One region of the Geobacillus stearothermophilus ATCC 12980 genome, then DNA from elsewhere that is predicted to be linked to it. Evidence: a T-box and tRNA genes for the amino acid it is inferred to sense, from the RefSeq annotation. Region 1 holds a T-box; the other holds one or more tRNA genes.

Region 1 (15,085 bases):
TTAGGTTAAGCCCTCGATCGATTAGTATCCGTCAGCTCCACGTGTCGCCACGCTTCCACCTCGGACCTATCGACCTCGTCATCTTCGAGGGATCTTACCCGCCTGACGCGGTGGGAAATCTCATCTTGAGGGGGGCTTCACGCTTAGATGCTTTCAGCGCTTATCCCGTCCGCACATAGCTACCCAGCGGTGCCCCTGGCGGGACAACTGGTACACCAGCGGTGCGTCCATCCCGGTCCTCTCGTACTAAGGACAGCTCCTCTCAAATTTCCTGCGCCCGCGACGGATAGGGACCGAACTGTCTCACGACGTTCTGAACCCAGCTCGCGTACCGCTTTAATGGGCGAACAGCCCAACCCTTGGGACCGACTACAGCCCCAGGATGCGATGAGCCGACATCGAGGTGCCAAACCTCCCCGTCGATGTGGACTCTTGGGGGAGATCAGCCTGTTATCCCCGGGGTAGCTTTTATCCGTTGAGCGATGGCCCTTCCATGCGGAACCACCGGATCACTAAGCCCGACTTTCGTCCCTGCTCGACCTGTCCGTCTCGCAGTCAAGCTCCCTTGTGCCTTTGCACTCTCCGAATGATTTCCAACCATTCTGAGGGAACCTTTGGGCGCCTCCGTTACCTTTTGGGAGGCGACCGCCCCAGTCAAACTGCCCGCCTGACACTGTCTCCCACCCCGCTAAGGGGTGCGGGTTAGAATTTCAATATCGCCAGGGTGGTATCCCACCGCCGCCTCCACCGAAGCTGGCGCTCCGGCTTCCCAGGCTCCCACCTATCCTGTACAAGCGATACCAAAATTCCATATCAGGCTGCAGTAAAGCTCCACGGGGTCTTTCCGTCCTGTCGCGGGTAACCTGCATCTTCACAGGTAGTATAATTTCACCGGGTCTCTCGTTGAGACAGCGCCCAAGTCGTTACACCTTTCGTGCGGGTCGGAACTTACCCGACAAGGAATTTCGCTACCTTAGGACCGTTATAGTTACGGCCGCCGTTTACTGGGGCTTCGGTTCGCACCTTCGCTTCCGCTAAGCGCTCCCCTTAACCTTCCAGCACCGGGCAGGTGTCAGCCCCTATACGTCGCCTTTCGGCTTCGCAGAGACCTGTGTTTTTGATAAACAGTCGCTTGGGCCTTTTCACTGCGGCTCGTTCGGGCTCTTCACCCAAACGAGCACCCCTTCTCCCGAAGTTACGGGGTCATTTTGCCGAGTTCCTTAACGAGAGTTCTCCCGCGCGCCTTAGGATTCTCTCCTCGCCTACCTGTGTCGGTTTGCGGTACGGGCACCTCTTCCCTCGCTAGAGGCTTTTCTTGGCAGTGTGAAATCGGGGACTTCCGGATGACTCCGTCGCCATCACCGCTTGGCCTTACAATCCGCGGATTTGCCTACGGATCAGCCTTGCGGCTTGGACAGGCTCTTCCAGCCGCCTGCTCGCCCTATCCTCCTGCGTCCCCCCATCGCTCAAACGGGAAGGAGGTGGTACAGGAATCTCAACCTGTTGTCCATCACCTACGCCTTTCGGCCTCGGCTTAGGTCCCGACTAACCCTGAGCGGACGAACCTTCCTCAGGAACCCTTAGGCTTTCGGCGCAGAGGATTCTCACCTCTGTTTTCGCTACTCATACCGGCATTCTCACTTCTAAGCGCTCCACCAGTCCTTCCGGTCTGGCTTCAACGCCCTTAGAACGCTCCCCTACCGATGACCAACGGTCATCCCGCAGCTTCGGCGGCACGTTTAGCCCCGGTACATTTTCGGCGCAGAGTCACTCGACCAGTGAGCTATTACGCACTCTTTAAATGGTGGCTGCTTCTAAGCCAACATCCTGGTTGTCTTTGCAACTCCACATCCTTTTCCACTGAACGTGCACTTTGGGGCCTTAGCTGGCGATCTGGGCTGTTTCCCTCTCGACCACGGATCTTATCACTCGTAGTCTGACTCCCGGGCATAAGTCGTTGGCATTCGGAGTTTGACTGGGTTCGGTAACCCGATGAGGGCCCCTAGCCCAATCAGTGCTCTACCTCCAACACTCTCCATCCCGAGGCTAGCCCTAAAGCTATTTCGGGGAGAACCAGCTATCTCCAAGTTCGATTGGCATTTCACCCCTACCCACACCTCATCCCCGCACTTTTCAACGTGCGTGGGTTCGGGCCTCCAGCCGGTGTTACCCGGCCTTCACCCTGGACATGGGTAGATCACCTGGTTTCGGGTCGACGACGACGTACTTTTCGCCCTGTTCAGACTCGCTTTCGCTGCGGCTCCGCCTCTTCGGCTTAACCTCGCACGCCATCGTCACTCGCCGGTTCATTCTACAAAAGGCACGCCATCACGCATGAACGCGCTCTGACTACTTGTAGGCACACGGTTTCAGGTTCTCTTTCACTCCCCTTCCGGGGTGCTTTTCACCTTTCCCTCACGGTACTGGTGCACTATCGGTCACTAGGGAGTATTTAGCCTTGGGAGATGGTCCTCCCTGCTTCCGACGGGATTTCCCGTGTCCCGCCGTACTCAGGATCCGCTCGGGAGGGAACGAAGTTTCGACTACAGGGCTGTCACCTTCTCTGGCCGGCCGTTCCAGACCGGTTCGTCTACCCCGTTCCTTTCTCACTCCCACAATGAGCGGTCCTACAACCCCAAGAGGCACGCCTCTTGGTTTGGGCTGTTCCCGTTTCGCTCGCCGCTACTCAGGGAATCGCGTTTGCTTTCTTCTCCTCCGGGTACTAAGATGTTTCAGTTCCCCGGGTGTGCCCTCCATGCCCTATGGATTCAGGCATGGATACTGCCCCATTACGGACAGTGGGTTCCCCCATTCGGACATCTCCGGATCAACGCTTGCTTACAGCTCCCCGGAGCGTTTCGGCGTTTGCCCCGTCCTTCATCGGCTCCTAGTGCCAAGGCATCCACCGTGCGCCCTTTCTAGCTTAACCTACAGCGCTCTCGGCTTCTTCCTTATTGTCTAGCGTCGGCTCGCCGCCGCTCGGGGTCAAATAACCTTCGCCTTCCGGGTGCAAGCACCCTTGCAGGCGAAGAACATTTGCCCATCGCGGCGAAACGCTCGCCTCCGCTTTTCCGGTTATCTAGTTTTCAAGGAACGAATCAAGAAAAGTGGTGGAGCCTATCGGGATCGAACCGATGACCTCCTGCGTGCAAAGCAGGCGCTCTCCCAGCTGAGCTAAGGCCCCGCAACCGATGGGCCTAAGTGGACTTGAACCACCGACCTCACGCTTATCAGGCGTGCGCTCTGACCAGCTGAGCTATAGGCCCATGGAGGGAAAGTTCCCTCAAAACTAAACAAAACGACAAGCGTCATTATAATCAAACCGGAAAAGTTTGTCAATACATCCTTAGAAAGGAGGTGATCCAGCCGCACCTTCCGGTACGGCTACCTTGTTACGACTTCACCCCAATCACTTGCCCCACCTTCGGCGGCTGGCTCCCGTAAGGGTTACCTCACCGACTTCGGGTGTTGCAAGCTCTCGTGGTGTGACGGGCGGTGTGTACAAGGCCCGGGAACGTATTCACCGCGGCATGCTGATCCGCGATTACTAGCGATTCCGGCTTCATGCAGGCGAGTTGCAGCCTGCAATCCGAACTGAGAGCGGCTTTTTGGGATTCGCTCCCCCTCGCGGGTTCGCAGCCCTTTGTACCGCCCATTGTAGCACGTGTGTAGCCCAGGTCATAAGGGGCATGATGATTTGACGTCATCCCCACCTTCCTCCGACTTGTCGCCGGCAGTCCCTCTAGAGTGCCCAACCGAATGCTGGCAACTAGAGGCGAGGGTTGCGCTCGTTGCGGGACTTAACCCAACATCTCACGACACGAGCTGACGACAACCATGCACCACCTGTCACCCTGTCCCCCCCCGAAGGGGGAACGCCCAATCTCTTGGGTTGTCAGGGGATGTCAAGACCTGGTAAGGTTCTTCGCGTTGCTTCGAATTAAACCACATGCTCCACCGCTTGTGCGGGCCCCCGTCAATTCCTTTGAGTTTCAGCCTTGCGGCCGTACTCCCCAGGCGGAGTGCTTATCGCGTTAGCTGCAGCACTAAAGGGTGTGACCCCTCTAACACTTAGCACTCATCGTTTACGGCGTGGACTACCAGGGTATCTAATCCTGTTTGCTCCCCACGCTTTCGCGCCTCAGCGTCAGGTGCAGGCCAGAGAGCCGCCTTCGCCACTGGTGTTCCTCCACATCTCTACGCATTTCACCGCTACACGTGGAATTCCGCTCTCCTCTCCTGCCCTCAAGTCCCCCAGTTTCCAATGACCCTCCACGGTTGAGCCGTGGGCTTTCACATCAGACTTAAGAGACCGCCTGCGCGCGCTTTACGCCCAATAATTCCGGACAACGCTCGCCCCCTACGTATTACCGCGGCTGCTGGCACGTAGTTAGCCGGGGCTTTCTCGTGAGGTACCGTCACCGCGCCGCCCTCTTCGAACGGCGCTCCTTCGTCCCTCACAACAGAGCTTTACGACCCGAAGGCCTTCTTCGCTCACGCGGCGTCGCTCCGTCAGGCTTTCGCCCATTGCGGAAGATTCCCTACTGCTGCCTCCCGTAGGAGTCTGGGCCGTGTCTCAGTCCCAGTGTGGCCGGTCACCCTCTCAGGCCGGCTACGCATCGTCGCCTTGGTGAGCCGTTACCTCACCAACTAGCTAATGCGCCGCGGGCCCATCCGCAAGTGACAGCCCAAAGGCCGCCTTTCAACCGAAGACCATGCGGTCTTCGGTGTTATCCGGTATTAGCTCCGGTTTCCCGGAGTTATCCCGGTCTTGCGGGCAGGTTGCCCACGTGTTACTCACCCGTCCGCCGCTGACCAAACAAGAGCAAGCCCTCGTTCGGTCCGCTCGACTTGCATGTATTAGGCACGCCGCCAGCGTTCGTCCTGAGCCAGGATCAAACTCTCCAAAGAAAGTTGATTGGCTTTTGCTTCGGCCAATGCGGCCGAAGTTTTTTTTGACGCTTGCGTTTTGTTTAGTTTTCAAGGAGCTTTCAATTTAGTGTTGTGCACTTTTATTATTATAATTACTGTTCAATTCGCTGTCAACATGTTTTTTATGGACAGCGACGTTTATTAATATACTTTATATCTATACAAAAGTCAATAGTTTTTCATAAAAAAATGAAAAGGCATTTTGACTAGATGATGCCTTTTCATTATGAATCATGACAGAATATATTGGTCAATCACAATTAATGCCGCAGCCCCTGGAAGGCCAAGAAATCCGCAAACGAGCGAGGTGATAAGATTAATCGGAATATGAATGCTGAACTGCCCGCCGATCGCGTTAATGGCAAACAGCGCCAGCGCCCCGACGATCAGGCGGATAGCGGCATGGCCGATAAAGCGAAGCGCCTTAAGGCGGGCGCCAACAACGAGCAACACGGCAATGAGCGCCGACAATACGGTAATCACCACTTTCGGCTCCAACGTTTCATGCCCCCTTCTATGCTTGTACTACAAGCATATGCACCTTGGGGGAAAAAAGAACAAAAAAGGAAGTCAACGCACTTCCTTCAGTGTAACACGACGGTGCTTCGCTTCGCGGAGAAGAAAAAAATACTTGGCCTCCGCCAGTTGGAGCGCGCTCAGCACCTCTCGAGACGGGTCAACGCTTTTTTCAATGAGCTGTTTTTGTTCAAACCACTCCGCTCTTGCTTGTTGCAGTTCGGCCATCAACTTTTCGTCAAATTGTCTTTTTAACTTCCCCTTCCGCCGCCATAACAAACCGATCCCCACCTTCTTTCTCTCTACAGTTCGCGGCGTCCTTCCAACGCTTTTGACAACGTCACTTCGTCCGCATATTCCAAATCGCCGCCTACCGGCAAACCGTGGGCGATGCGGGTTACCTTGATTCCTGTTGGTTTGAGCAGGCGTGAGATATACATCGCTGTCGCTTCCCCTTCAATGTTCGGGTCAGTCGCTAAAATCACTTCTTGGATCGTCTCATCCTGCAGCCGCGCCAGCAGCTCGGCGATCTTAATGTCCTCCGGACCGATGCCTTCCATCGGAGAAATGGCTCCATGCAGCACATGGTACAAGCCATTGTATTCTTTCATTCTCTCCATAGCGATGACATCTTTCGGGTCTTGGACAACACAAATGGTCGTCCGGTCGCGCCGTTCGTCTTTGCAAATGTAGCACGGGTCCGCATCTGTAATATGCCCGCAAATCGTGCAATAATGAATATGCCGCTTTACGTCGACGAGCGCTTTGGCGAATTCAAGCACAACGTCTTCTTTCATCGCCAGCACGTGAAACGCGAGGCGGGCGGCCGTTTTTGGACCGATTCCGGGCAATTTCATAAAACTGTCAATCAGTTTGGATAACGGTTCTGGATAATGCATAGCTTCCCCCTAGAACAGCCCTGGAATGTTGAGTCCTTTCGTAAACTGCCCCAACATATCGTTGGCCAGCTCATCAGCTTTTTTGAGTGCATCGTTTGTCGCTGCCAAAACTAAATCCTGGAGCATTTCAATATCGTCCGGGTCAACGACTTCTTCTTTAATTTTCACTTCTAAAATTTGTTTATGGCCGTTGGCGATGACCGTTACCATGCCGCCGCCTGCCGTGCCCTCCACTGTTTTTTCTGCCAGCTCTTCCTGTGCTTTTTGCATTTCTTTTTGCATCTTCTGCATTTGCTTCAGCATTTTTTGCATATTTCCCATTCCGCCACGCATCATGGTTGGCATCCTCCTTCAATTCGTTTATTCTTTGATTTCAATCAATTCCTCGCCAAACAGCCGTTTCGCTTCGGCGATCAACGGGTCTTCCTGGATTTTTTCCGCTTTCGCTTCTTTGCTGCGGATAAATTCTTCCCTTATTTTCCCCCATTCCTCTTCCGGAATGGCGATCATTTCAAAACGGCGGTTCGTCAGGTCAAATAAAATTGCTTCGACATTTTCCTTGACCGAACTCGCCGGGTCGGTCGCCATCTTGCAGTGAATTTCATACTTAAACTTTAACACAAATGCTGAAGCGCTTGCTGCGACCGGTTCACTCTCCTGCAAGAGAGCGGCGTGCGACACTTTATGCTGCCGCTTCAGCGCATCAAGTACGTCGGCCCAACGGCCTTTCACCAAGGTTAAGTCTTCATGCGTCGCCTGCTTCAACAATTCGTAAATGCGGCCGACCGGTGCTTTATATCCCCCGGTTTTCACCGCTTTCGCCGTTTTTTTCGCAGAAGGCGCCTCCGGCGGAACGGCAGGCGCCTGCTCTTTTAGGCGGCGCAGCTCGATTTCCAGCGTTTCAATCCTCTTGATCAATGGCCCAAGTTCAGAAGCGGTCGGCGATGGAGCAGCAGCCGCTGGCTGATGGCAAAGCTTGACGAGCGCCACTTCGAGGAGAAGACGCGGGTGGTTCGTCCACTTCATCTCCTGCTGGCTTTTGTTCAACAGCTCAATCGCTCCGTACAAATCGGAAAGAGGAATCGCTTCCGAAAGCGAGGTGAACGCTTCGTCAACGACCGCAATTTGGATGGCTCCTTCCACATGAGGGGCCGTTTTGTACAGCAACAAGTCGCGATAATACAAAATCAAATCTTCAACCAAACGATTCGGATCTTTTCCTTGCGCCATCATTGCTTCAAACTGTTGCAAAACAGCCGCTGTATCTTTCCGATGAATGGCGGCAATGAAATCAGCCAACGCGGCAAATGATGCCGCTCCGGTCATCGCCAACACGTCATCAAGCCGAAGCTTCCCATCGCTGAATGAAATCGCCTGGTCAAGCAAACTGAGCGCGTCGCGCATCCCTCCATCGGCAGCGCGGGCGATAGCCGACAGCGCCTCGTCGGATGCTTCTACGCCCTGGGCGTTCGCCACATATTTCAACCGCGAAACGATGGAGGCCAGCGGGATGCGGCGAAAATCGAACCGTTGGCAGCGGGAAATGATCGTCGCCGGGATTTTATGCGGCTCGGTGGTGGCCAAAATGAAAATGACGTGTTTGGGCGGTTCCTCAAGCGTCTTCAACAACGCGTTAAACGCGCCGATTGACAGCATGTGCACTTCGTCGATAATGTACACTTTATAACGAACCGAGGTCGGCGCAAATTTCACTTTTTCACGGATGTCGCGGATTTCGTCGACGCGGTTGTTGGAAGCAGCGTCAATTTCCAACACATCGGGAATCGTTCCGTTTGTAATGCCGAGGCAAGCGGGACATTCATTGCACGGCTCGGCCGCCGGGGCCTGTTCACAGTTGACCGCCTTGGCGAACACTTTCGCCGCGCTCGTTTTGCCTGTCCCACGCGGTCCGGAAAATAAGTAGGCATGCGATATTTTATGTTGAAGCAGGGCGCTTTGCAACGTTTTCGTCACGTGTTCTTGGCCGACCATGTCCGCGAAACGCTGCGGCCGAAAAACACGGTATAACGCTTGGTATGCCACGGAAAACGGCCCTCCTCTTCCTCTCATCTCCACTATTATATAACGTTCTGCCCTATTTTAAAATAAAAAGAGGCTGTCCCAAAAGATCGTCTCTCTATGTAAAAGAGATACAATATGATCGTGTTGCCGAAGCAAATTGCCTCTGCATCTTGTCAATGAAGAAAGGGTGTCCCATTGCTTTTGGGACACCCTCTTGCTGCTTATGTAAGGCCGTGCACCTTCTGTCGATTAGCTGCCCCGAGCGTTGCTCAAGCAGTTGGCTCAGCCCAGGCGCCCCCGCGGCACATGGGAGCATCCGCTTACTGCTGCTTCCTTCCGGACCTGACAGGGTTCACGGAATCCCATTGCGCGGGACCCAGACGTCAACACCACTTACTTGAGACAGGCCTCACAACAGACTAACCTCGAGAAGGGATTCAGCCTCGCTAGAGCGGATTGCGAGTACAGGGCACCGCTACCTCCCCGCTTAGCACGGCACTATCAGTATAGCGCGTTTATAGGGAAAATGCAATGTACACAGGCCGAATTTTAGTTGGAACTTCCGCCAACATTTCTCTTTTGTTCGCGCAATCGGCGGAAAAAACCGCTCAGCAGCGCCCCACACTCCTCCGCCAACACGCCGCTTGCAACCTCAGCCTGGTGGTTGAACCGGTTTTCCTGCAATAAGTTCATTAACGTCCCGGCGCATCCCCCTTTTGGGTCGCTAGCTCCAAATACGACCCGCTCAATGCGGGAAAGAACGATGGCCCCCGCGCACATGGCGCACGGTTCAAGCGTCACGTATAACACCGCCCGTTCAAGCCTCCATGAGCCGGTCACCCGGCACGCTTCGTCAATGGCCAAAACCTCCGCATGGGCGATCGCGCGCTGTTCCGTTTCCCGTAAATTATGGGCGCGGGCGATGACGCGGCCGTCTTGAACGATGATGGCCCCGATCGGCACTTCGCCGATCCGTTCAGCTTTTTTTGCTTCTTCAATCGCCAACTTCATGTAATACTCATCGTTGCTCATCATATACCCCTTTGCACAAACGGTCATTTCTCTTTCTTTTCCATCATAAAATATGGAGAATGAAGACGCAACTAGGAGGTCAAGCGATGCAGATCCATGTCGTACAGAGAGGACAAACGTTAAGCGGGATCGCTAAAGCATATGAAACGACGGTCGAGGACATTGTTCGGGCGAACAAGCTGCCAAATCCCGACCGTCTTGTCGTCGGTCAGGCGCTCGTGATTCCGATCGTCGGTCGTTTTTATTGGGTGCAACCCGGAGACAGTTTATGGTCGATTGCCCGCCGGTTTTCCATTCCGATGCAGCGTCTCGCGGAAGTGAACCGCCTCTCGTTAAATGCGCCATTGCGGGTCGGCCAGCGTCTTTACATTCCGCCCGGAGCCAAGCGGAGAGCGGAGTTTAACGCCTATATTGAACCGCGCGGTGCGACCGTCAGTCCGGCGTTGGAAGCAAGCGCCCGCGAAGCCGCTCCACATTTAACGTATTTAAGTCCCTTTTATTTTGCCATTCGGCGCGACGCGACATTGCAAGAGCCGCCGCTTGACGACTTTCCGGATATTGCCCGCGCCAACCGCGTCACGCTCGTGATGGTTGTCGCCAACATTGAAAACGGGCAGTTCAGCGACGAGCTGGGCGCGCTTATTTTGACGAATGAAACGCTGCAAAATCGTCTACTCGACAACATTGTCGCCACCGCCAGACGGTATGGCTTCCGCGACATCCATTTTGATTTTGAATATTTGCGCCCGGAAGACCGTGAGGCGTATAATGCGTTTTTGCGCAAAGCGAAACGGCGATTTGAACGGGAAGGATGGATGATGTCGACCGCCCTGGCGCCAAAAACGAGCGCCACCCAGCGCGGACGTTGGTACGAAGCCCATGACTACCGCGCCCATGGACAAATTGCCGACTTTGTCGTCATAATGACGTATGAGTGGGGCTACAGCGGCGGTCCGCCGATGCCGGTCTCCCCCATCGGCCCTGTCCGCCGTGTCCTCAAGTACGCCGTCTCGGAAATGCCTCCCGGAAAGATTTTAATGGGGCAAAATTTGTATGGTTATGATTGGACACTGCCGTACGTACCGGGCGGACCGTACGCCCGCGCCATCAGCCCGCAGCAGGCCATCGCCCTCGCCGCGAAGTATAACGTCGCGATTGAATACGACACCGAGGCGCAGGCGCCGCATTTTCGCTACCGCGATGAAAACGGGCGCGAGCACGAAGTATGGTTTGAGGACGCCCGCTCCATTCAGGCAAAATTCAATCTCGTGAAAGAACTTGGCCTGCGCGGAGTCAGCTATTGGAAACTGGGCTTCGATTTCCCGCAAAACTGGCTGCTCCTTTCCGACCAGTTTGCAGTCGTCAAAAGATAAGGCCGCCCGCGCCAAAGAGATAAAAAAACCCGCCTTTCTCCCGGCGGGTTTTTTTAGGGCTGGAAACGGCGATTCCGATCAGCCGTTCCAGATGACAATCTCCTCTTATGCGCGTCAGTACTGTTCTTTATCGCTTTGGCAGAGAAGCATTCGAGGCCGGCATCCGCCGCCTCTTTTTCTCCGTCGCCAACGTCATTCACTATAACACGGCTGCCGGGAAAAGTCAACCAACGATTTTAACGGATGACGTCCCGGTTGCCCATGTATGGGCGGAGCGCCTCTGGGATGATGACCGATCCATCTTCTTGCTGGTAGTTTTCCAAAATAGCGGCGACCGTTCGGCCGATGGCCAACCCTGAGCCGTTTAACGTGTGCACGTATTCCGGTTTCGCTTTCGGATCGCGACGGAAGCGGATGTTGGCGCGGCGAGCTTGGAACGCCTCAAAGTTGCTGCACGATGAAATTTCCCGGTACGTGCCGTAGCTTGGCAGCCATACTTCAATATCGTATGTTTTCGCTGCTGAAAAGCCGAGATCACCCGTGCACAAGGCGACAACGCGGTACGGAAGCCCGAGCCGCTGCAAAATCGTTTCCGCCTGCCGTGTCAATTTTTCCAGTTCCTCGTATGAATCTTCCGGTTTGACAAACTTAACAAGCTCCACTTTGTTGAACTGATGCTGACGGATGAGCCCTCTTGTGTCGCGGCCGGCCGAACCAGCTTCAGCGCGGAAACAGGCGCTGTACGCTGCATAGTAAAGCGGCAAATCATCTGCAGATAAAATTTCATCGCGATGCAAGTTCGTCACCGGCACTTCCGCTGTCGGAATGAGAAAATAGTCTTCGCTGTCCAAATGAAACGCATCCTCGGCAAATTTCGGCAATTGCCCGGTTCCAATCATGCTTGCCCGGTTCACCAAATAGGGGGGCAGTACTTCTTCATAGCCGAATTCATCGAGATGGATGTCAAGCATAAAGTTGATTAACGCCCGCTCAAGCCGGGCGCCCAACCCTTTATAAAACACAAACCGGCTTCCTGTCACTTTAGCCGCCCGCTCAAAATCAAGCAGACCAAGCTGGTCGGCGATATCCCAATGCGGTTTCGGTTCAAACGAAAACGAACGCGGCTCCCCCCATCTCCGCACTTCGACATTGTCCTCTTCCGACTGGCCGACCGGTACGGATTCATGCGGAATATTTGGAATCGATAACAACAGGGCGTTGAGTTCCTCTTCCAGTTGGCGAATGTGCTCATCCATTTGCTTAATGCGGTCGCCGACTTCGCGCATTTGGACGATCAGCGGCTCCGCATCCTTTTTCTCGCGCTTAAGGGCGGCAATTTGCTGCGACACATCATTGCGTTTGCTTTTTAGCTCTTCCACCTCAGCAATCAAACGGCGGCGTTCTTTGTCCAACTGTTCAAACCGGTCGATGTTCGCCAAATCTCCGCCGCGCTGCATTAGTTTTTCTTTCACTTCTTCAAACTGGGCGCGCAATATTTTCACATCCAGCATGGCTTTTACCTCCTTTTCCATTCAATATTATACATAAAAAAGCCCCCGTCCCCAAAAGGGACGGGAGCGACCCCGCGGTGCCACCCTTATTGAAGGCTTGCGATGCCTTCCCTTTTTGCCGTTCACGGCGGCTACCGAAAACGCCTACTGACCCGCTTTGGCGTTCAACGTTTTGCTCGAGGATGGATTCACAGGCGCTTCCTGCCAGTTTGCACCACCCACCGGCTCTCTGAAAGAAAGGGGGTCTGCTGCTTGTTCCTCTCATCGCTTTCGCTTGATCACTTTACTTAAGGCTTGACGTCATTTTCGCTTCTTTGACCATGTTGAGAAAGTATTGCATCAATCGATGATCGTCGGTCAACTCTGGATGGAACGAGCAACCAAGAAACTGGCCTTGCCGGGCCGCGACAATGCGGTCATTGTATGTCGCGAGGACATCGACCCCGTCGCCGACCTCGACAATGTGCGGAGCACGGATGAAGACGCCGACAAACCCGTCGCCAACCCCCTTGATCGACAGCTCCGCCTCAAAGCTTTCCCGCTGCCGCCCAAACGAGTTCCGCTCGACCGTAATATCCATCAGGCCTAAGTGAGGCTCATCATACCCGACGATTCGTTTCGCCAGCAAAATGAGCCCAGCGCATGTCCCAAACATCGGCTTGCCATCAGCGGCAAATTGCTTCAATGGCTCCATCAATCCGTACCGGTCCATGAGGCGCCGCATTGTTGTGCTTTCGCCGCCCGGGAGCACGAGTCCGTCGAGTCCCGAAAGCTGCTCCGGTTTCTTCACGACGACCGCCTCGGCGCCGCACGCCTCGATGGCGCGGACATGTTCCTGCACAGCTCCTTGCAGTCCAAGTACACCTATTTTCATTGTGATCTTGCTCCTTTGTCCGGCTTACCAGCCTCGTTCTTGCATCCGATGCTCCGGCAGCAGTGTCGCGACATCGATGCCGCGCATTGCGCCGCCCAGCCCTTTCGATAGATGGGCGATCAGCTCATAGTCTTCATAATGAGTCGTCGCTTCAACGATCGCACGAGCGTATTTTTCCGGATTTTCCGATTTAAAAATGCCCGAACCGACGAAGACACCGTCGGCGCCTAAGTGCATCATGAGCGCGGCGTCAGCTGGTGTCGCGACACCGCCAGCGGCGAAGTTGACGACCGGGAGGCGGCCAAGCCGTTTGATTTCACGCAGCACTTCAACCGGAGCCCCAAGCTGTTTCGCCTCGGCGACAAGTTCGTCTTCGCTCATGCTGACAACTTTGCGGATTTGCGCGTTGACTTTGCGCATATGGCGAACGGCCTCGACGATGTTTCCTGTCCCTGGCTCCCCTTTTGTCCGCAACATCGATGCCCCTTCAGCAATGCGGCGGGCGGCCTCTCCTAAGTCGCGGCAACCGCATACAAATGGGACCGTAAACTGCCGTTTGTCAATATGGAACTCTTCATCAGCCGGCGTCAATACTTCACTTTCGTCAATATAGTCGACGCCGAGCGCCTCAAGGACGCGCGCTTCCACATAGTGCCCGATGCGCACTTTTGCCATGACTGGGATTGATACAGCGTTCATCACTTCTTCAATGATCGTCGGATCAGCCATGCGCGCGACACCGCCAGCGGCGCGAATGTCTGCCGGGACGCGCTCGAGCGCCATGACTGCGACAGCCCCTGCCGCCTCAGCAATCTTCGCTTGCTCCGCATTGACGACGTCCATAATGACGCCGCCTTTTTGCATTTCCGCCATGCCACGTTTGACGCGGTCTGTACCTGTCAATGCCAACGTTGATTCCCCCTGTTCCTATCCTTATGCTTTGCTATATACGCAAAAGGATGATTCCACCGTTTCATTTTACCTCAATTTTTACAAAAATCACAATGGAAAAAAGCTCCCCTTAACCGGGGAGCAGCGTTACAACCAACCTTTCACCGTTTTGGCAACGCTTGTCCATAAATCAGCAAACAGTCCGCCAATCGCACGCATCGAGAGAACGAACCAGTTGGCTTTCTCCACCTCGGTTGTCGTAACGAGCGGCACCCGGATGTTTTTTTGCATGTCCGGGCTTAAGAACGCGAGCGAGTCATTGCCTTTGTATTCAAGCGTCATATATCCGACCGTCTCTCCTTTTTTCAACGGAGCGATCAATTTTCCTTCTTTCGTCATTTTTTTCTGATCCAATACATAAACCGGCTTGTACTGTTTTTCCTCGCCATTTTTGATGAGCAGAGACAGCTTTTTCGCCGTTGCGACGCGAACTTCTTTTTCCTTCCCTTTCACGACTGGAATCGTCTCTTTCCCCTTCAGCTGATACCCTTTCGGATAGAGCGTTTGGAGCGAGTATTGATGAAATCCATAGTTAAATAGTTTTTCTGTCTCCTTAAAACGCGCCTCTTTCGTCGTTTTTCCGCTTGCATCCTTGGCATTCATCACGACGGAAATTAGACGGACGCCGTTCCGCTTCGCCGTCCCGGTGAAACAGTTGCCGGCAAATTCCGTATAGCCGGTTTTCAACCCGTCTACCCCTTCGTATCCGTACACAAGCCCTGGTAGCATCCAGTTCCAGTTGTCCATTTTAATTTCGTCCTCTGTTCCTCCTCGGAACATTTTATGGGGAATGCTCGCCGTTTCCAGCACCTCTGGATGGTCTTTCAGCAGCCGGTAGGCAAGGGTGGCCATGGCTCGCGCAGACATGACATTTTCCTCATCCGAGTTTGTCCCTTCCAGGTAGAATCTTTTTAAGTCTTCGTTGCTTAACCCTGTCGCATTCACGAATTTATAATCTTTCAACCCGAGCTGTTT
Region 2 (15,085 bases), 410 kb from region 1:
CCATCTTCGTTCTATCTGCATGTTGTTCTTCAGAAGGATGAAATTCATTTTCCATCTTAGAAACAACAACAGTCGCTACAGCATTGCCAATTAAGTTTGTAATGGCACGCGCTTCCGACATAAAGCGGTCTACGCCAAGCAATAACGCGATTCCTTCTACTGGAATCATCGGGAACGCTGCCAAAGTCGCCGCAAGTGTAATAAATCCGGAACCTGTGACCCCTGCTGCACCTTTTGACGTTAACATTCAGGCGTGTTGATTATCCAATAAAATCCAAAGGGTATAGAAAAAAGAGCACCTTTCCTGTAGAATGTGAGTAGCGACACAAACAAACCCAGGAGGTGCTCTCTATGAACAAGCATACCACACTCCCGAATTTGATGCAAAAACTTGTTTCGGATGAAGAGATTCAACTGATTGCCGAAGCGGTTGGGTATCGTGATTCGTCTCGAACCTTTCCGTTGCGCGAGTTGATTCACTTCTTCCTGCTGGCCGCCATGCATCAATGGAAAAGCTTTCGCCACGGAGCCGATGTGGGGCCTCTGTATGGATTGTCGCGATTCCATTATTCAAATGTATCCAAGAAAGCGAAAGAAGTTCCCTATGACATCATGAAACGCTTGTTGGCGTTGATCATTTCCAAGTGCAACCGCCAAACCCGCCGTTCGCTTCGGTTTCCCAAACCGCTTCGGGTGGTGGATTCGACGACCGTCACGGTCGGGAAAAAACGCCTGCCATGGGCGCCGTATCACGGTGAACGCGCCGGAGTGAAGCTGCACGTCGCGTATTCGCCGGAATCCTCGTTGCCGGCAGACGTGGTGGAAACGACCGGGCTGCGTCACGATGGCCCGGTGGGAGAACAGTTGACGAACGCTCAACAAGTGCTCGTGGAAGACCGGGCGTATTTCAAAATCGAACGCCTCGATCGATTTGTAGAGCAGCATCAGCTCTTTGTCATTCGGATGAAGGACAACAATCGAACTTCATCAGAAAAAAAGCTTGAAACGCCTTTCCAGCACATCTTCATCGGTTCAAGCCGACTTCACGTGCCAGTTGGGGACGAAACAATGCCGCTCCACCAAGCGTCACCGGGTGGTGATCTTTCGAGATGCGAATGGCCGCGACATTCGGGTCGTGACGAACCTCTTCCATGCGTCTGCGGAAACCATTGCCGACATGTACCAACAACGTTGGACTGTTGAGGTCTTTTTCCGTTGGGTGAAGCAATATCTGAATGTCCCGACCTTGTTTGGCACGACGGAAAATGCGGTATACAACCAACTGTTTGCGGCATTCATCGCATATGTGCTGTTGCGATGGCTGTATGATCAAACCAAAAAACAGACGAACGTCTCTCTTTCCTTCATTTCGTTCGTTCGCCGTTTTTTCTCTGGGCAGCTTCCTCTCGATTGGAAATCCGGGATGGCCGCTGCTTTGTTTGAGTATGCCCAAATTTATGGAAGGCGTATGTCTATATACATGCAACATAAAGAGTTAACTTCTCATCCTGCACACCCTAAGCGTTGCAGCACTTCCTCCGGACGTTCGTGGATGTAGTGGACAAACCGAGTAATGGCTTGAATGATATCGTTGCGATCCTTGTGAAAGACATTGGCAATCACCATATCTTTCAACCATTTCCATAAGCGTTCAATCGGGTTCAGCTGTGGCGAATAGGGAGGAAGGTAAATAAAGTGAAAACACTGCCCTTCTTCCCGCAAAAACTCCTTGACCATCTTGGCATGGTGAATGCGGGCGTTATCCAACACCAAGACCATGAGACGGTCTGGATAGCGCTCTTTGAGCATTCTCAAGAAATCCAAGAACGTCGCAGCATTGGCGGCAGTCGTTTGATGAAGCACCGTTTCACCATCATGGACGTTGACCGCGCCAAACCGCGATACGTGGGCATGATGGCCAAACGTCGGCACTTGTTTTTGGCGGCCGACTTCCGACCATGTGGACCGCAAGACATGGTAAGAGCGGATATGGGTTTCATCGATGTACAGAAGAACAGCATCTTCTGTCTCCTTGGTGATCAAGTTTTTTTTATCAGATCCATTTGTTTTTCAAATTGCTTTTGCTCATCCGGATTTCCTTTCGCCAGTGTGTACGTCGGTCGTGTCCACGACAGCCCTTTGCGGTGCAGGAGTTTTCGCAGCGCTTCGCGGGAAATGGAAACACCGAATTGCTTTGCGACATAGGATTGCAGGAGTTTGGTGTTCCACGCCGAAGCAACGTCCCAGCCCAGTTCCGCGGGAGTGATGGTCAATACAAGCTGTTTGATCTTTTCCTGCTGTTCTTCGGTGAGAAACGGCTCCCGCCCGGGGGCGAAATCCCGATGAAGCAGGAGTTCAAGGCCGCCTTCGTTGAACAGCGACACATAATGGGAAACGGTTTGTCGGCACACGTTGACCATGGAGGCCACCTCTTTGCCCAAATAGCCTTCCATGACCAGGCGGACGGCCATCACACGTTGGCGGAGATGAGCGTTTTTGATCTTCCGTTCCTGCTTGCGGAGTTTCCGGGGCGTCCATCCATGGTTGTCGGTGATTTTGAGGCGTTTCATGCAGAATTCCGCTCCTTTTCCATGTTTTTCATTAGGAGCAGTATAACCAGAGTGGGCACCGCTTATGCGAAGGTTAACTTTTCAATGAGCATGTATATAGAAGCCTGAAGCCATGAACATCAAAAAATGAGCTATTTGCTTCATCAATAACCAACGGAATCCGTTCGCCGGCACAAAAAATTCTCCTGATTCAATGGAAGCATTTAAGTCGTGAATGACATATTTTTTCCGTCATAGGACTTGCAAACACGAACAAACTCCACATTTGTCACACGATGCACCTCCTTGCTTTTGCTTCTTTCCATAAAAAATGCTTCCCGTTGAAACCGCTATCCCCCCGCTTTGCAAGACAGCTTGATTACTTTCATCATGGAGGATGTTTGTAAATAAGCTGTAAAATAGGGGTTTTGCTTCTGTAAAATTTATACTTTTTGTAAAATAAATAAAAATCTCCTGCGCTATTGCAGGAGATTCATACGAATGCCTTATTTTCTTCTTTCCGGAAAAATGTTTTCATCGCGTGGAACACATCTGATTTTTGTTTCAAAATATAATAGCGGAACTTTTCATCCTTAATATTGCGATACGCCGACATGAGTGTGGAATGGCGGTTGTACTGGTTGACTTCTCCATACCCAAACATGTTCGACACTTTCATCAGCTCTTGAACAAGCTTCACACAGCGGGCATTGTCCGATGTCAAGTTGTCGCCGTCGGAGAAGTGGAACGGATAAATGTTGTAGCGCGACGGAGAATACTTCGTTTCGATCAGTTCCAGCGCCTTGCGGTAGGCGGATGAGCAAATCGTCCCGCCGCTTTCCCCTTTCGTGAAAAATTCATCCTCGCTGACAACTTTCGCTTCCGTATGATGGGCGATAAAGGCGATGTCGACTGTTTCGTACTTCGTGCGCAAAAAACGCGTCATCCAAAAGAAGAAACTGCGCGCCATGTATTTTTCCCACATGCCCATCGAGCCGCTTGTGTCCATCATGGCCAAGACAACGGCCTTCGATTCCGGCTTGACGACTTCATTCCACGTTTTAAACTTTAAATCTTCGCGGTAAATCGGGTAAAAGCCTGGTTTGCCGCTCATGGCATTGCGTTTGAAAGCGGCGAGCATCGTCCGCTTTTTATCGATGTTCCCCATCAACCCGGTGCGGCGAATGTCGTTAAATTCGATATGTTGAACGACATTTTGATCCAGTTCTTTCCGCTGCAAGTTCGGCAGCTCCAGTTGGCTGAAGAGCGCTTCTTCGATTTCCATCAACGACACTTCAGCCTCGTAATAATCTTGACCCGGCAAGTCGCCGGCTCCTTGGCCTTTTCCTGGCCCTTGCCCCTCCCCACTTCCGTCTCTGGCCACGACATCGCCGACTTGGCTGTCTCCGTTTCCTTGGCCGACATGTTTGTTTTTCTCATAGTTGTAGCGAATTTTACATTCATCCAGCGAGCGAATCGGAATCTTAATTACATCGCGTCCGTTGGACATAATGATGCTTTCTTCCGTAATCAAATCCGGCAAATTGTTTTTGATCGCTTCCTTTACCTTTTCTTGATGCCGCTTTTGATCGTCATATCCTTTGCGGTGGAGGGACCAGTCTTCTTTCGATACAACGAAATTCCCTTTCATATTTTCCCCTCCTTTGTTAAAATGGTTCTCACACTTTTCACTTTCCCGCATATACTTATGTTGGCGTCATCAAAACGGACCATCACTATGCCAAGTTGTTTATTTTATCCTATGCAAAAATTCAAAATAATTGACAGATGAATGCCGAAAATAGAAAAGCGAACAACGGACGGACAAGCCCGATTATCGATGCAAAAAAGCATGCCCCGGCGCTCGAGGCATGCCTAGCGGTTCAACAAGCTGCCGACATAGCGGAGCAATTCATTGGCCGACGTGGAGTTGTACCCGTATTCATCGATCAGGCGGGCGACGACTTCATTAATTTTTTTCAGTTGCTGTTCATCGGGCGTTTTCGTCGATGTCGTGATTTTCACAATATCCTTTAAATCAGCAAACAGCTTTTTCTGGATCGCTTCACGCAACCGCTCATGCGAATTGTAGTCAAACTTTTGCCCTTTGCGTGCGTAGGCGGAAATGCGGATTAAAATTTCTTCCCGGAACGCCTTTTTCGCATTTTCCGAAATGCCGATCTGTTCCTCAATCGAGCGCATCAGCTTTTCATCCGGATTCATTTCCTCACCCGTAAGCGGATCGCGCAGTTTCGTCTTGTTGCAGTACGCCTCGACGTTGTCCAAATAGTTATCCATCAACGTTTTCGCTGACTCTTCATACGAATAGACGAACGCCTTTTGCACTTCTTGTTTTGCGATTTCATCATACTCCTTGCGCACGAGCGAAATGAAATTCAAATACCGCTCGCGGTCTTCCTTCGTGATCGACGGATGCTGATCCAACCCTTCTTTCAACGAACGAAGCACGTCAAGCGCATTGATCGACAGCACTCCTTTGCGAATGATGCAGGCAGAAATGCGGTTGATGACATAGCGTGGGTCGATGCCGCTCATCCCCTCGTCCGGATGCTCCTTTTTCAGCTCCTCCACATCGACCTCGCTGAATCCTTCGATCATTTCGCCATCATACAAGCGCATTTTCTTCAATAAATCCACATCCGGCCGCTTCGACTCTTTCAGCCGAGTCAAAATCGTAAACATGGCCGCAATCCGCAATGTATGCGGGGCGATATGCACGTCGGCGACATCGCTTTCGCGGATCATTTTTTCGTAAATGCGCTCTTCTTCCGAGACGCGCAAGTTGTATGGAATCGGCATGACGATGATGCGCGAATGGAGCGCCTCGTTCTTTTTGTTGGCGATGAACGACCGATATTCCGTTTCGTTCGTATGAGCGATAATCAATTCGTCGGCGCTGATTAAAGCAAACCGCCCAGCCTTGAAATTGCCTTCTTGCGTCAGCGACAGCAAATGCCAAAGAAATTTTTCATCGCACTTTAACATCTCTTGAAATTCCATAATCCCGCGGTTGGCTTTGTTCAGCTCGCCGTCAAACCGGTACGCGCGCGGGTCGGACTCGGAGCCGTATTCCGCGATCGTTGAAAAATCGATGCTTCCCGTTAAATCGGCGATGTCTTGCGATTTTGGATCAGACGGACTGAACGTCCCGATGCCGACGCGGCGGTTTTCCGAGAAGAAAATGCGCTCCACTAGCACGTCTTCAATGCGTCCGCCGTACTCTTTCTCAAGCCGCATCATATTGAGCGGCGACAGCTCGCCTTCGATGCGAATTCCGTATTCGCGGTAAAAATCGTCGCGCAAATGGTGAGGAATGAGGTGAAGCGGGTCTTCATGCATCGGGCACCCTTTAATCGCATAAACGGCTCCGTGCTCCGTTTTGGAGTACTCCTCAAGCCCGCGCTTCAGGAGCGTTACCAACGTCGATTTCCCGCCGCCGACCGGCCCCATCAGCAGCAAAATCCGTTTCCGCACATCAAGCCGCTTCGCCGCCGGGTGGAAATATTCCTCAACGAGCCGCTCAAGCGCCTCCTCAAGCCCGAACAGGTGCTGGCTAAAAAACTTATATCGTTTCCGCCCATTCACCTCTTCGACCCCAGCATCTTTGATCATATTATAAACACGCGAATGAGCCGACTGGGCCACCCACGGCTTTTCTTTTAAAATCTTTAAATACTCGGCAAACGTTCCTTCCCATTTCAACTTTTCTTCTTCTTCCCGATACCGGGTGATTTTTTGCAAAATATCCATAAAGGACCTCCTCACCCTTGGATGTCTAACAGCAAGATTATTACAATTTATGTGAGGATGTCCCGTATCATTCGCCGCAAAAAAAATTTTGTCTCCTAACAACCAACTGCGGTCATTCACATGCTTAGCCATATTCGCTATAATAAAGGGGGAAACGCCTGCCACTTTCATTATGAAGGAGGAACAAACGATGCGCACGTTGCTTGTGCTAGGGGTTATCATTGCGTTTTTGACGGCCATTTTCACCGCTGGCTATGAAGACAAACCAGGCGTCAGACAATAAGACCAAAAAAACGACCTCCAGAGCGAAGGTCGTTTTTTTTTGTTTATGACAACCCATAAAACCGTTGTTGGCGCAACGCTTCGTACACTAAAATGGCCGCCGTGTTCGACAAGTTTAACGAGCGCACTTTGTCATTCATCGGGATGCGAAGGCAACGGTCCATATTGGCCTCAAGCAGCTCCTTCGGCAGTCCGGTCGTTTCACGTCCGAACACAAAGAAAATATGTTTTTCTGTATCGCTGAAATCAAACGAATCATAATACCGGCGCCCGAATTTCGTAATGAAATAAAACTCCCCTTCCGGAAAGCGGGCGAATAGTTCGTCAAGCGAGTCATAATACGAAATATTGACATACGGCCAATAATCAAGCCCGGCGCGCTTTAACATTTTATCATCCGTAGAAAAACCGAGCGGGCGGATCAAATGGAGCGACGTATCGGTTGCTGCGCACGTACGAGCGATGTTTCCAGTATTGGCTGGAATTTCTGGCTGGTATAGCACTACATGAAGCGGCATTTCCTTCACCTCAGCAACGTTTATTTGCGATCGATGATGTGAAAAAACTTATAGCGAATGTTCGGCGTATAGGCGCTTGAATCTTCATACGACCAATAGCGCATTCGGCTGTTTGTCGTATGGGCGTTCACAAGCGGCATCCCGTTCTGATCTTTCGCCACCACAATCGTTGAGTGGTCGAAGCGTCCGTCCCCTTGAAAATCATAACAGATGACATCGCCTGCCATCAATTGCTCCGGCTCCGCCACTTCCACCGCCTGCAAGCCAATGCGCGACCCGCTCAAATACCAACGAAAGGAATGAGCGACAGCCCAGCTGTAACTCCAACTTCCGTTTTGACACCACCATCCCCTCGCCCGGTTCGGATAGCCCGTCATCGGTGCCCCGCCCGCATACAAGCATTGGGAAACAAAATTCGTGCAATCCACCGGAAACGACGGAAACACCGGGTTATGCCGATTCCACCACGTTTCCGCATACCGAACCGCCCGGGCGCGGTCATACTGGTAAGAAAGACGATCTCCCGTCCATTGCTCTCGTTCGACGCGCGGCGCCTCCATATCCCCCCCCAATCGGTTGATCGTTTCATCAGCAACAAGCTCACCGCCAACAAAACAGGCGCATCGCTCCTCAACCTGTTCTTCTATATATAGTGAACCCCTTTGCTTAATTAAAAATTGATGGTGGGCAATATACATCACTTTCGCTTCCCGCTCAATGGTCTGCCTGCCGACAATTTGCCCCCGGATCGTGCAACGGACGATCTCCGCACCGCGCTTTTGGCAAAGCTGTTGCTTTCTTGCCGCCTCTTCGCTTCGGATATTGCTTTCCGACACAAACGAGCGGGCTCGCTCATCCAACCACGCGCGCAACTGTTTTTTCATGCTGCTTTCCACCACTTTCGTTTTTGTTACTACCTTATGTGGGGAAGCTGCGTTTTTTTCCCTATTCCTTTGCCTCAGCCAACAGTTTTAGTCCTTTTTCAATCTCAGCGATCACATCGGCATCCGCCTCCGTTTGCCGCGCGGCCTCCAAATAAGGCTTAGCGCTTGGATCCCCGATTTTCCCGAGCGCCCACGCCGCCGTCCCGCGGATGACGGGACGGCTATCCTCTTTCAACAAACGCAGCAAATGCGGCACCGCGGTTTGGTCTTTGTAATGGGCAAGCGCCAGAATGGCATTGCGCTGAATCGGCTTTTTCCCACGCCATGAACCCGCCATGGCCCCAAATGTTTCTTGAAATTCACGGTTGCTCATCTGAAGCAGCGGGATGAGTTTCGGCTTTACCGCTTCCGGATCCGGCTCGAATTCCGGATGCAAATGAAAGTCTTTTCCCTTATTTTCCGGGCAGACTTGCTGGCATGTATCGCAGCCATACAGCCGATTCCCGATTTTCTCTCGAAACTCGTCGGCCAAAAAGCCTTTCGTTTGCGTTAAAAAGGAAAGGCACCGCTGTGCGTTCAGTTGTCCCCCTTGCACAAGCGCCCCAGTCGGGCAGGCATCAATGCATTTCGTGCACGTGCCGCATCGGTTTTCAACCGGTTCATCAGGGGGAAATGGAATATTCGTAATCATTTCTCCCAAATACACATACGATCCAAACTCTGGTGTAATAATAGAGCAGTTTTTGCCACTCCAACCGATCCCTGCCCGTTCCGCCACCGCCCGATCGGCGAGCTCTCCGGTATCCACCATCGAGCGAACGCGGGCATGGGGCACTTTGGCCAGCAAAAACTCCTCGAGCTGCTGCAAACGTTCCCGCAACACATCGTGGTAGTCCTTTCCCCATGAAGCGCGGCAAAAAACGCCGCGCCGTTCCGTCTTTGTCCCCCGCGGCGCATTTTTCATTTTAGACGGATAGGCAAGAGCAATGGCAATAATCGATTTTGCTTCCGGAAGAAGCAATGAAGGATTCGTCCGTTTCTCAATATCTGGTTCCTCAAAACCGGACTGATAGCCGAGCTCCTGCTGGCGGCGCAGCCGTTCCTTTAATTCCACAAACGGATCAGCGCTCGCAAATCCGATTTTATCAATGCCGATTGACCGACTGTACTCAATGACTTCCTGCTTTAATGCCATAACATCCATCGTTTTCCCTCCTTTCGTCATATATGGTAAAATGAAATCCGAGGTGATCAAGATGAAATGCGTGATATCAGAACAACTAAAGCAACGCCTTCCTTCTGGTAAATTCGGCGTCATCCGCTATTATCATATCGAGGTCAGCGATTCACCGCAAATGTTAAGGGGGCGGCTTGAGCTGTTTCAAGAATCTCTTTACATCGAGCTGCAGGAAAAGTCGATTGCCGACATTCCTGAAATGGTCGAATGGCGCCGTACTTTCAAACAAATCGGAACGGACCCAAGCCGCTATCGACCGTCAAGTGAAAGCCTGTACCGACGCATCCAGAAAAAAAGCTTCATTCCGCCTATCCATTCAGCGGCAGACATAAACAACTTTTTTTCACTCTATTATAAAATTCCGCTCGGCATCTATGATCTAGACCGCATCAACGGGACAGTGACGCTCACGATCGGCACGGAAAAAGATGAATACATCGCGTTAAACGGCCGCACAGTCAACTTTGCCAACAAACTCGTCAGCAAAGATGAACGAGGGCCGTTTGGCAGTCCGATCGTCGATTCGGAGCGGACCGCCGTGACGAGAGAAACGAAAAACGCTTTGCAAATCGTTTACTTTCTCCCATCAACGCCAGAAGAAACCGCCAAGCGCCGGCTTCAAGCCATCCAAACGATGTTTGTGCAAATTCATGGCGGCGAAGCCGACGCCCAATTGTTCGTTTGATCTTCTCCCCCCACTTTCCTGCCGTTGGAAACGGGGGACTCCCTTCCTACCTGAACTCTCTCCCTACGCTCACGCGTGGAAATGAGGGTCTTCTCGGTTTAGGGTGGTAAATAAAAAAACGCAATGCCTCGTTCTTTAACGAAACGAAACACTGCGTTGTCCCCAACAATCATAACGTAATTTTAAAGCTAACGAGAGATATTATAACAGACTTCCACACGCATCGCAAGAAAAAACGCAAAAATCGACAAAAGAAATTGTACAAAAGGGCACCAGAATCTCTGGTGCCAGCAACCAGTGACCCGTACGGGATTCGAACCCGTGTTACCGCCGTGAAAGGGCGGTGTCTTAACCACTTGACCAACGGGCCATTATGGCGGAGAAGGCGGGATTTGAACCCGCGCGCCGCAAAACTGCGACCTAACGGTTTAGCAAACCGTCCCCTTCAGCCACTTGGGTACTTCTCCAAAGAAATGGCTCCGCAAGTAGGATTCGAACCTACGACCTACCGGTTAACAGCCGGTTGCTCTACCGCTGAGCTATTGCGGAATGATGTATATGTTATGCACATCTTCCAAATGTACTCGTTGCCTCTTTCTCTGCCAGCTAATTCAAGGAAGCGAGATGCGTCGAGGCAACTCGCAGCGAATTCGAAGATGTGAAGCTCGTCGCTCCGATTTTGCTGTGGAACGATGGGGCATTGTTCGCCCATTATTATAGCGAATGACCCAAAAATATTCAATGGAAAATAATGGGCCTAAGTGGACTTGAACCACCGACCTCACGCTTATCAGGCGTGCGCTCTGACCAGCTGAGCTATAGGCCCATCAAAAGCGGGTGATGGGAATCGAACCCACGACATCAGCTTGGAAGGCTGAGGTTTTACCACTAAACTACACCCGCATAATATTTGGCTTAACATCCGCCACGCTGCTTCCATGCCCCTTCCTCTACCAGCTGATTCATAGAAGCCAGATGCGTCGGGGCAACTCGAAGCTAATTCGATGATGCAGATGCTCGTGGCTGAGGTTTTACCACTAAACTACACCCGCAAATATAGAATATAATGAAAAGGGCGACTAGTGGGAATCGAACCCACGCATGCCAGAGCCACAATCTGGTGCGTTAACCACTTCGCCATAGTCGCCTCGTTCTGGTGCCGGCTGCAGGACTTGAACCCGCAACCTACTGATTACAAGTCAGTTGCTCTACCAATTGAGCTAAGCCGGCACATTTAACATGAGTTACTGGATCATATGATCTGCTCGGTTGTTCCTCTTCCTCTACAAGCTGATTCGAGGAAGTCAAATGCTCGGTGTCCCTTCCTCTGCAAGCTTATTCAAAGAAGTGGGATGCGTCGGGACAACTCGAAGCAGATTCAACGATTCGAATGCTCGTCTCTACCAATTGAGCTAAGACGGCACGATTTTAAAGTGCATGGCGGAGGAGGAGGGATTCGAACCCCCGCGCGCCTTGCGGCGCCTCTCGGTTTTCAAGACCGACCCCTTCAACCACTTGGGTACTCCTCCAAAAAAGCAACAATAATAATAATGGTGGACCTTGTAGGACTCGAACCTACGACCGGACGGTTATGAGCCGTCTGCTCTAACCAGCTGAGCTAAAGGTCCGATAATGGTGGCGGTGGAGGGGATCGAACCCCCGACCTCACGGGTATGAACCGTACGCTCTAGCCAGCTGAGCTACACCGCCAAATTTAAGTCAAAAGGTGGAGCCTATCGGGATCGAACCGATGACCTCCTGCTTGCAAAGCAGGCGCTCTCCCAGCTGAGCTAAGGCCCCATGATAAATCGGGAAGACAGGATTTGAACCTGCGACCTCACGGACCCGAACCGTGTGCTCTACCAAGCTGAGCTACTTCCCGACAAAACGCGCTCGAGAGGATTCGAACCCCTAACCTTCTGATCCGTAGTCAGATGCTCTATCCAATTGAGCTACGAGCGCACGTGCCGAGGGCCGGACTCGAACCGGCACGGTAGTTACCTACCCCAGGATTTTAAGTCCTGTGCGTCTGCCAATTCCGCCACCCCGGCGGAAGTGGAGCGGAAGACGGGGCTCGAACCCGCGACCCCCACCTTGGCAAGGTGGTGTTCTACCGCTGAACTACTTCCGCAAGACGATGAGCCATGGAGGACTCGAACCTCCGACCCTCTGATTAAAAGTCAGATGCTCTACCTACTGAGCTAATGGCTCATGGTTAAGATAACACTCTAAGCTTCATTTCACTCTACCCGCCCCTTCCTCTACAAGCTTATTCGAAGAAGTCAAGTGTGTCGGGGCAACTCGCAGCGAACTCGAAGATGTATCGCTCGTTTCTGAGCTCATGTTTCGCTAGTTGAATTTTTTCAAAATGGAAGATGCCGGCTGCAGGACTTGAACCCGCAACCTACTGATTACAAGTCAGTTGCTCTACCAATTGAGCTAAGCCGGCACATTTAACATGAGTTACTGGATCATATGATCTGCTCGGTTGTTCCTCTTCCTCTACAAGCTGATTCGAGGAAATCAAATGCTCGGTGTCCCTTCCTCTGCAAGCTTATTCAAAGAAGTGGGATGCGTCGGGACAACTCGAAGCAGATTCAACGATGCGAATGCTCGTCTCTACCAATTGAGCTAAGACGGCATAATTTATAGTTTGATGGTGGCTCGGGACGGAATCGAACCGCCGACACAAGGATTTTCAGTCCTTTGCTCTACCGACTGAGCTACCGAGCCATATATTATTTTTTAACTCGCTCGTTGAATTGCTCTGTGCCTCTTCCTCTACCAGCTGATTCAAAGACGCTCGATGCGTTGAGGCAACTCGAAGCGAATTCGATGAAGCAGATGCTCGTCTCTACCGAATGAGCTGCTGAGCCGTATTTTTCATCTTTCACAATTTTGAAAGAATGGCGGTCCCGACGGGACTCGAACCCGCGATCTCCTGCGTGACAGGCAGGCATGTTAACCACTACACTACGGGACCAATTTTGGTTGCGGGGGCAGGATTTGAACCTGCGACCTTCGGGTTATGAGCCCGACGAGCTACCGGACTGCTCCACCCCGCGGCGATAAGAATACACAATTGGTGTAAGTGGTGGAGGATGACGGGATCGAACCGCCGACCCCTTGCTTGTAAGGCAAGTGCTCTCCCAGCTGAGCTAATCCTCCACGAAATTGCCTAGCAGCGACCTACTCTTGCAGGGGCGCTGGCCCCAACTACCATCGGCGCTGGAGGGCTTAACTTCCGTGTTCGGGATGGGAACGGGTGTTTCCCCTCCGCTATCACCACTAGGCAATGGCGACAAGTATTATTATAAGGGAATTGAGCTTATTGTCAAGGACTTTTTTTCATTCCTTCAAAACTAGATAACCGTTTCGGGAAGAAGCCGGGACGCTTTCACTTTTCATTGTCTAGCTCCGGCTCACCTCCGCTCGCCTGCGCTTTTCGATGTCTAGTTCCGGCCGCCATCGGCTCGCGACGCTTCGGTCCTGCTGCGGCGGGCTAAGTCCGCTCACAGGCCCTCCAGCGCGCCTCGCCGATAAGCAGGCGGCCTCCACTTTTCTTGTTAGGTTAAGCCCTCGATCGATTAGTATCCGTCAGCTCCACGTGTCGCCACGCTTCCACCTCGGACCTATCGACCTCGTCATCTTCGAGGGATCTTACCCGCCTGACGCGGTGGGAAATCTCATCTTGAGGGGGGCTTCACGCTTAGATGCTTTCAGCGCTTATCCCGTCCGCACATAGCTACCCAGCGGTGCCCCTGGCGGGACAACTGGTACACCAGCGGTGCGTCCATCCCGGTCCTCTCGTACTAAGGACAGCTCCTCTCAAATTTCCTGCGCCCGCGACGGATAGGGACCGAACTGTCTCACGACGTTCTGAACCCAGCTCGCGTACCGCTTTAATGGGCGAACAGCCCAACCCTTGGGACCGACTACAGCCCCAGGATGCGATGAGCCGACATCGAGGTGCCAAACCTCCCCGTCGATGTGGACTCTTGGGGGAGATCAGCCTGTTATCCCCGGGGTAGCTTTTATCCGTTGAGCGATGGCCCTTCCATGCGGAACCACCGGATCACTAAGCCCGACTTTCGTCCCTGCTCGACCTGTCCGTCTCGCAGTCAAGCTCCCTTGTGCCTTTGCACTCTCCGAATGATTTCCAACCATTCTGAGGGAACCTTTGGGCGCCTCCGTTACCTTTTGGGAGGCGACCGCCCCAGTCAAACTGCCCGCCTGACACTGTCTCCCACCCCGCTAAGGGGTGCGGGTTAGAATTTCAATATCGCCAGGGTGGTATCCCACCGCCGCCTCCACCGAAGCTGGCGCTCCGGCTTCCCAGGCTCCCACCTATCCTGTACAAGCGATACCAAAATTCCATATCAGGCTGCAGTAAAGCTCCACGGGGTCTTTCCGTCCTGTCGCGGGTAACCTGCATCTTCACAGGTAGTATAATTTCACCGGGTCTCTCGTTGAGACAGCGCCCAAGTCGTTACACCTTTCGTGCGGGTCGGAACTTACCCGACAAGGAATTTCGCTACCTTAGGACCGTTATAGTTACGGCCGCCGTTTACTGGGGCTTCGGTTCGCACCTTCGCTTCCGCTAAGCGCTCCCCTTAACCTTCCAGCACCGGGCAGGTGTCAGCCCCTATACGTCGCCTTTCGGCTTCGCAGAGACCTGTGTTTTTGATAAACAGTCGCTTGGGCCTTTTCACTGCGGCTCGTTCGGGCTCTTCACCCAAACGAGCACCCCTTCTCCCGAAGTTACGGGGTCATTTTGCCGAGTTCCTTAACGAGAGTTCTCCCGCGCGCCTTAGGATTCTCTCCTCGCCTACCTGTGTCGGTTTGCGGTACGGGCACCTCTTCCCTCGCTAGAGGCTTTTCTTGGCAGTGTGAAATCGGGGACTTCCGGATGACTCCGTCGCCATCACCGCTTGGCCTTACAATCCGCGGATTTGCCTACGGATCAGCCTTGCGGCTTGGACAGGCTCTTCCAGCCGCCTGCTCGCCCTATCCTCCTGCGTCCCCCCATCGCTCAAACGGGAAGGAGGTGGTACAGGAATCTCAACCTGTTGTCCATCACCTACGCCTTTCGGCCTCGGCTTAGGTCCCGACTAACCCTGAGCGGACGAACCTTCCTCAGGAACCCTTAGGCTTTCGGC

What was found. A T-box is a leader RNA that pairs with one kind of tRNA and senses whether it is charged. The one in region 1 lies ahead of serS (serine--tRNA ligase), so its partner is inferred to be a tRNA-Ser.
Region 2: it encodes a tRNA-Ser, which carries the amino acid that the T-box ahead of serS (serine--tRNA ligase) is inferred to sense. The anticodon was not compared.

Annotation. Positions count from the first base shown of each region.
Region 1 is NZ_CP128494.1:19,347-34,431, reverse strand. Features, by position in the region: rRNA gene QSJ10_RS00150 (23S ribosomal RNA) at 2-2,929, opposite strand; tRNA gene QSJ10_RS00145 (tRNA-Ala) at 3,109-3,184, opposite strand; tRNA gene QSJ10_RS00140 (tRNA-Ile) at 3,193-3,266, opposite strand; rRNA gene QSJ10_RS00135 (16S ribosomal RNA) at 3,351-4,911, opposite strand; gene QSJ10_RS00130 (pro-sigmaK processing inhibitor BofA family protein) at 5,164-5,430, opposite strand; gene QSJ10_RS00125 (YaaL family protein) at 5,503-5,727, opposite strand; gene recR (recombination mediator RecR) at 5,751-6,347, opposite strand; gene QSJ10_RS00115 (YbaB/EbfC family nucleoid-associated protein) at 6,357-6,680, opposite strand; gene dnaX (DNA polymerase III subunit gamma/tau) at 6,708-8,390, opposite strand; RNA gene ffs (signal recognition particle sRNA large type) at 8,601-8,865, opposite strand; gene tadA (tRNA adenosine(34) deaminase TadA) at 8,919-9,401, opposite strand; gene QSJ10_RS00095 (glycoside hydrolase family 18 protein) at 9,488-10,774, shown strand; gene serS (serine--tRNA ligase) at 11,011-12,285, opposite strand; T-box leader at 12,339-12,559, opposite strand; gene pdxT (pyridoxal 5'-phosphate synthase glutaminase subunit PdxT) at 12,569-13,159, opposite strand; gene pdxS (pyridoxal 5'-phosphate synthase lyase subunit PdxS) at 13,184-14,068, opposite strand; gene QSJ10_RS00075 (D-alanyl-D-alanine carboxypeptidase family protein) at 14,198-15,085, opposite strand, start outside.
Region 2 is NZ_CP128494.1:427,815-442,899, reverse strand. Features, by position in the region: partial or broken gene QSJ10_RS02440 (cation:dicarboxylate symporter family transporter) at 1-247, opposite strand, end outside; partial or broken gene QSJ10_RS02435 (IS4 family transposase) at 352-1,471, shown strand; gene QSJ10_RS02430 (IS630 family transposase) at 1,504-2,043, opposite strand; gene QSJ10_RS02425 (helix-turn-helix domain-containing protein) at 2,040-2,570, opposite strand; gene yhbH (sporulation protein YhbH) at 3,043-4,200, opposite strand; gene QSJ10_RS02415 (PrkA family serine protein kinase) at 4,425-6,320, opposite strand; gene trmL (tRNA (uridine(34)/cytosine(34)/5-carboxymethylaminomethyluridine(34)-2'-O)-methyltransferase TrmL) at 6,647-7,120, opposite strand; gene QSJ10_RS02405 (amidase domain-containing protein) at 7,141-8,004, opposite strand; gene queG (tRNA epoxyqueuosine(34) reductase QueG) at 8,066-9,208, opposite strand; gene QSJ10_RS02395 (B3/B4 domain-containing protein) at 9,261-9,926, shown strand; tRNA gene QSJ10_RS02390 (tRNA-Glu) at 10,225-10,296, opposite strand; tRNA gene QSJ10_RS02385 (tRNA-Ser) at 10,301-10,393, opposite strand; tRNA gene QSJ10_RS02380 (tRNA-Asn) at 10,401-10,475, opposite strand; tRNA gene QSJ10_RS02375 (tRNA-Ile) at 10,679-10,752, opposite strand; tRNA gene QSJ10_RS02370 (tRNA-Gly) at 10,759-10,829, opposite strand; tRNA gene QSJ10_RS02365 (tRNA-His) at 11,001-11,073, opposite strand; tRNA gene QSJ10_RS02360 (tRNA-Thr) at 11,081-11,156, opposite strand; tRNA gene QSJ10_RS02355 (tRNA-Ser) at 11,365-11,455, opposite strand; tRNA gene QSJ10_RS02350 (tRNA-Ile) at 11,478-11,554, opposite strand; tRNA gene QSJ10_RS02345 (tRNA-Met) at 11,560-11,636, opposite strand; tRNA gene QSJ10_RS02340 (tRNA-Ala) at 11,654-11,726, opposite strand; tRNA gene QSJ10_RS02335 (tRNA-Pro) at 11,735-11,808, opposite strand; tRNA gene QSJ10_RS02330 (tRNA-Arg) at 11,815-11,888, opposite strand; tRNA gene QSJ10_RS02325 (tRNA-Leu) at 11,892-11,977, opposite strand; tRNA gene QSJ10_RS02320 (tRNA-Gly) at 11,983-12,057, opposite strand; tRNA gene QSJ10_RS02315 (tRNA-Lys) at 12,065-12,137, opposite strand; tRNA gene QSJ10_RS02310 (tRNA-Thr) at 12,303-12,375, opposite strand; tRNA gene QSJ10_RS02305 (tRNA-Phe) at 12,584-12,659, opposite strand; tRNA gene QSJ10_RS02300 (tRNA-Asp) at 12,834-12,909, opposite strand; tRNA gene QSJ10_RS02295 (tRNA-Met) at 12,915-12,991, opposite strand; tRNA gene QSJ10_RS02290 (tRNA-Val) at 13,019-13,094, opposite strand; rRNA gene rrf (5S ribosomal RNA) at 13,103-13,219, opposite strand; rRNA gene QSJ10_RS02280 (23S ribosomal RNA) at 13,494-15,085, opposite strand, start outside.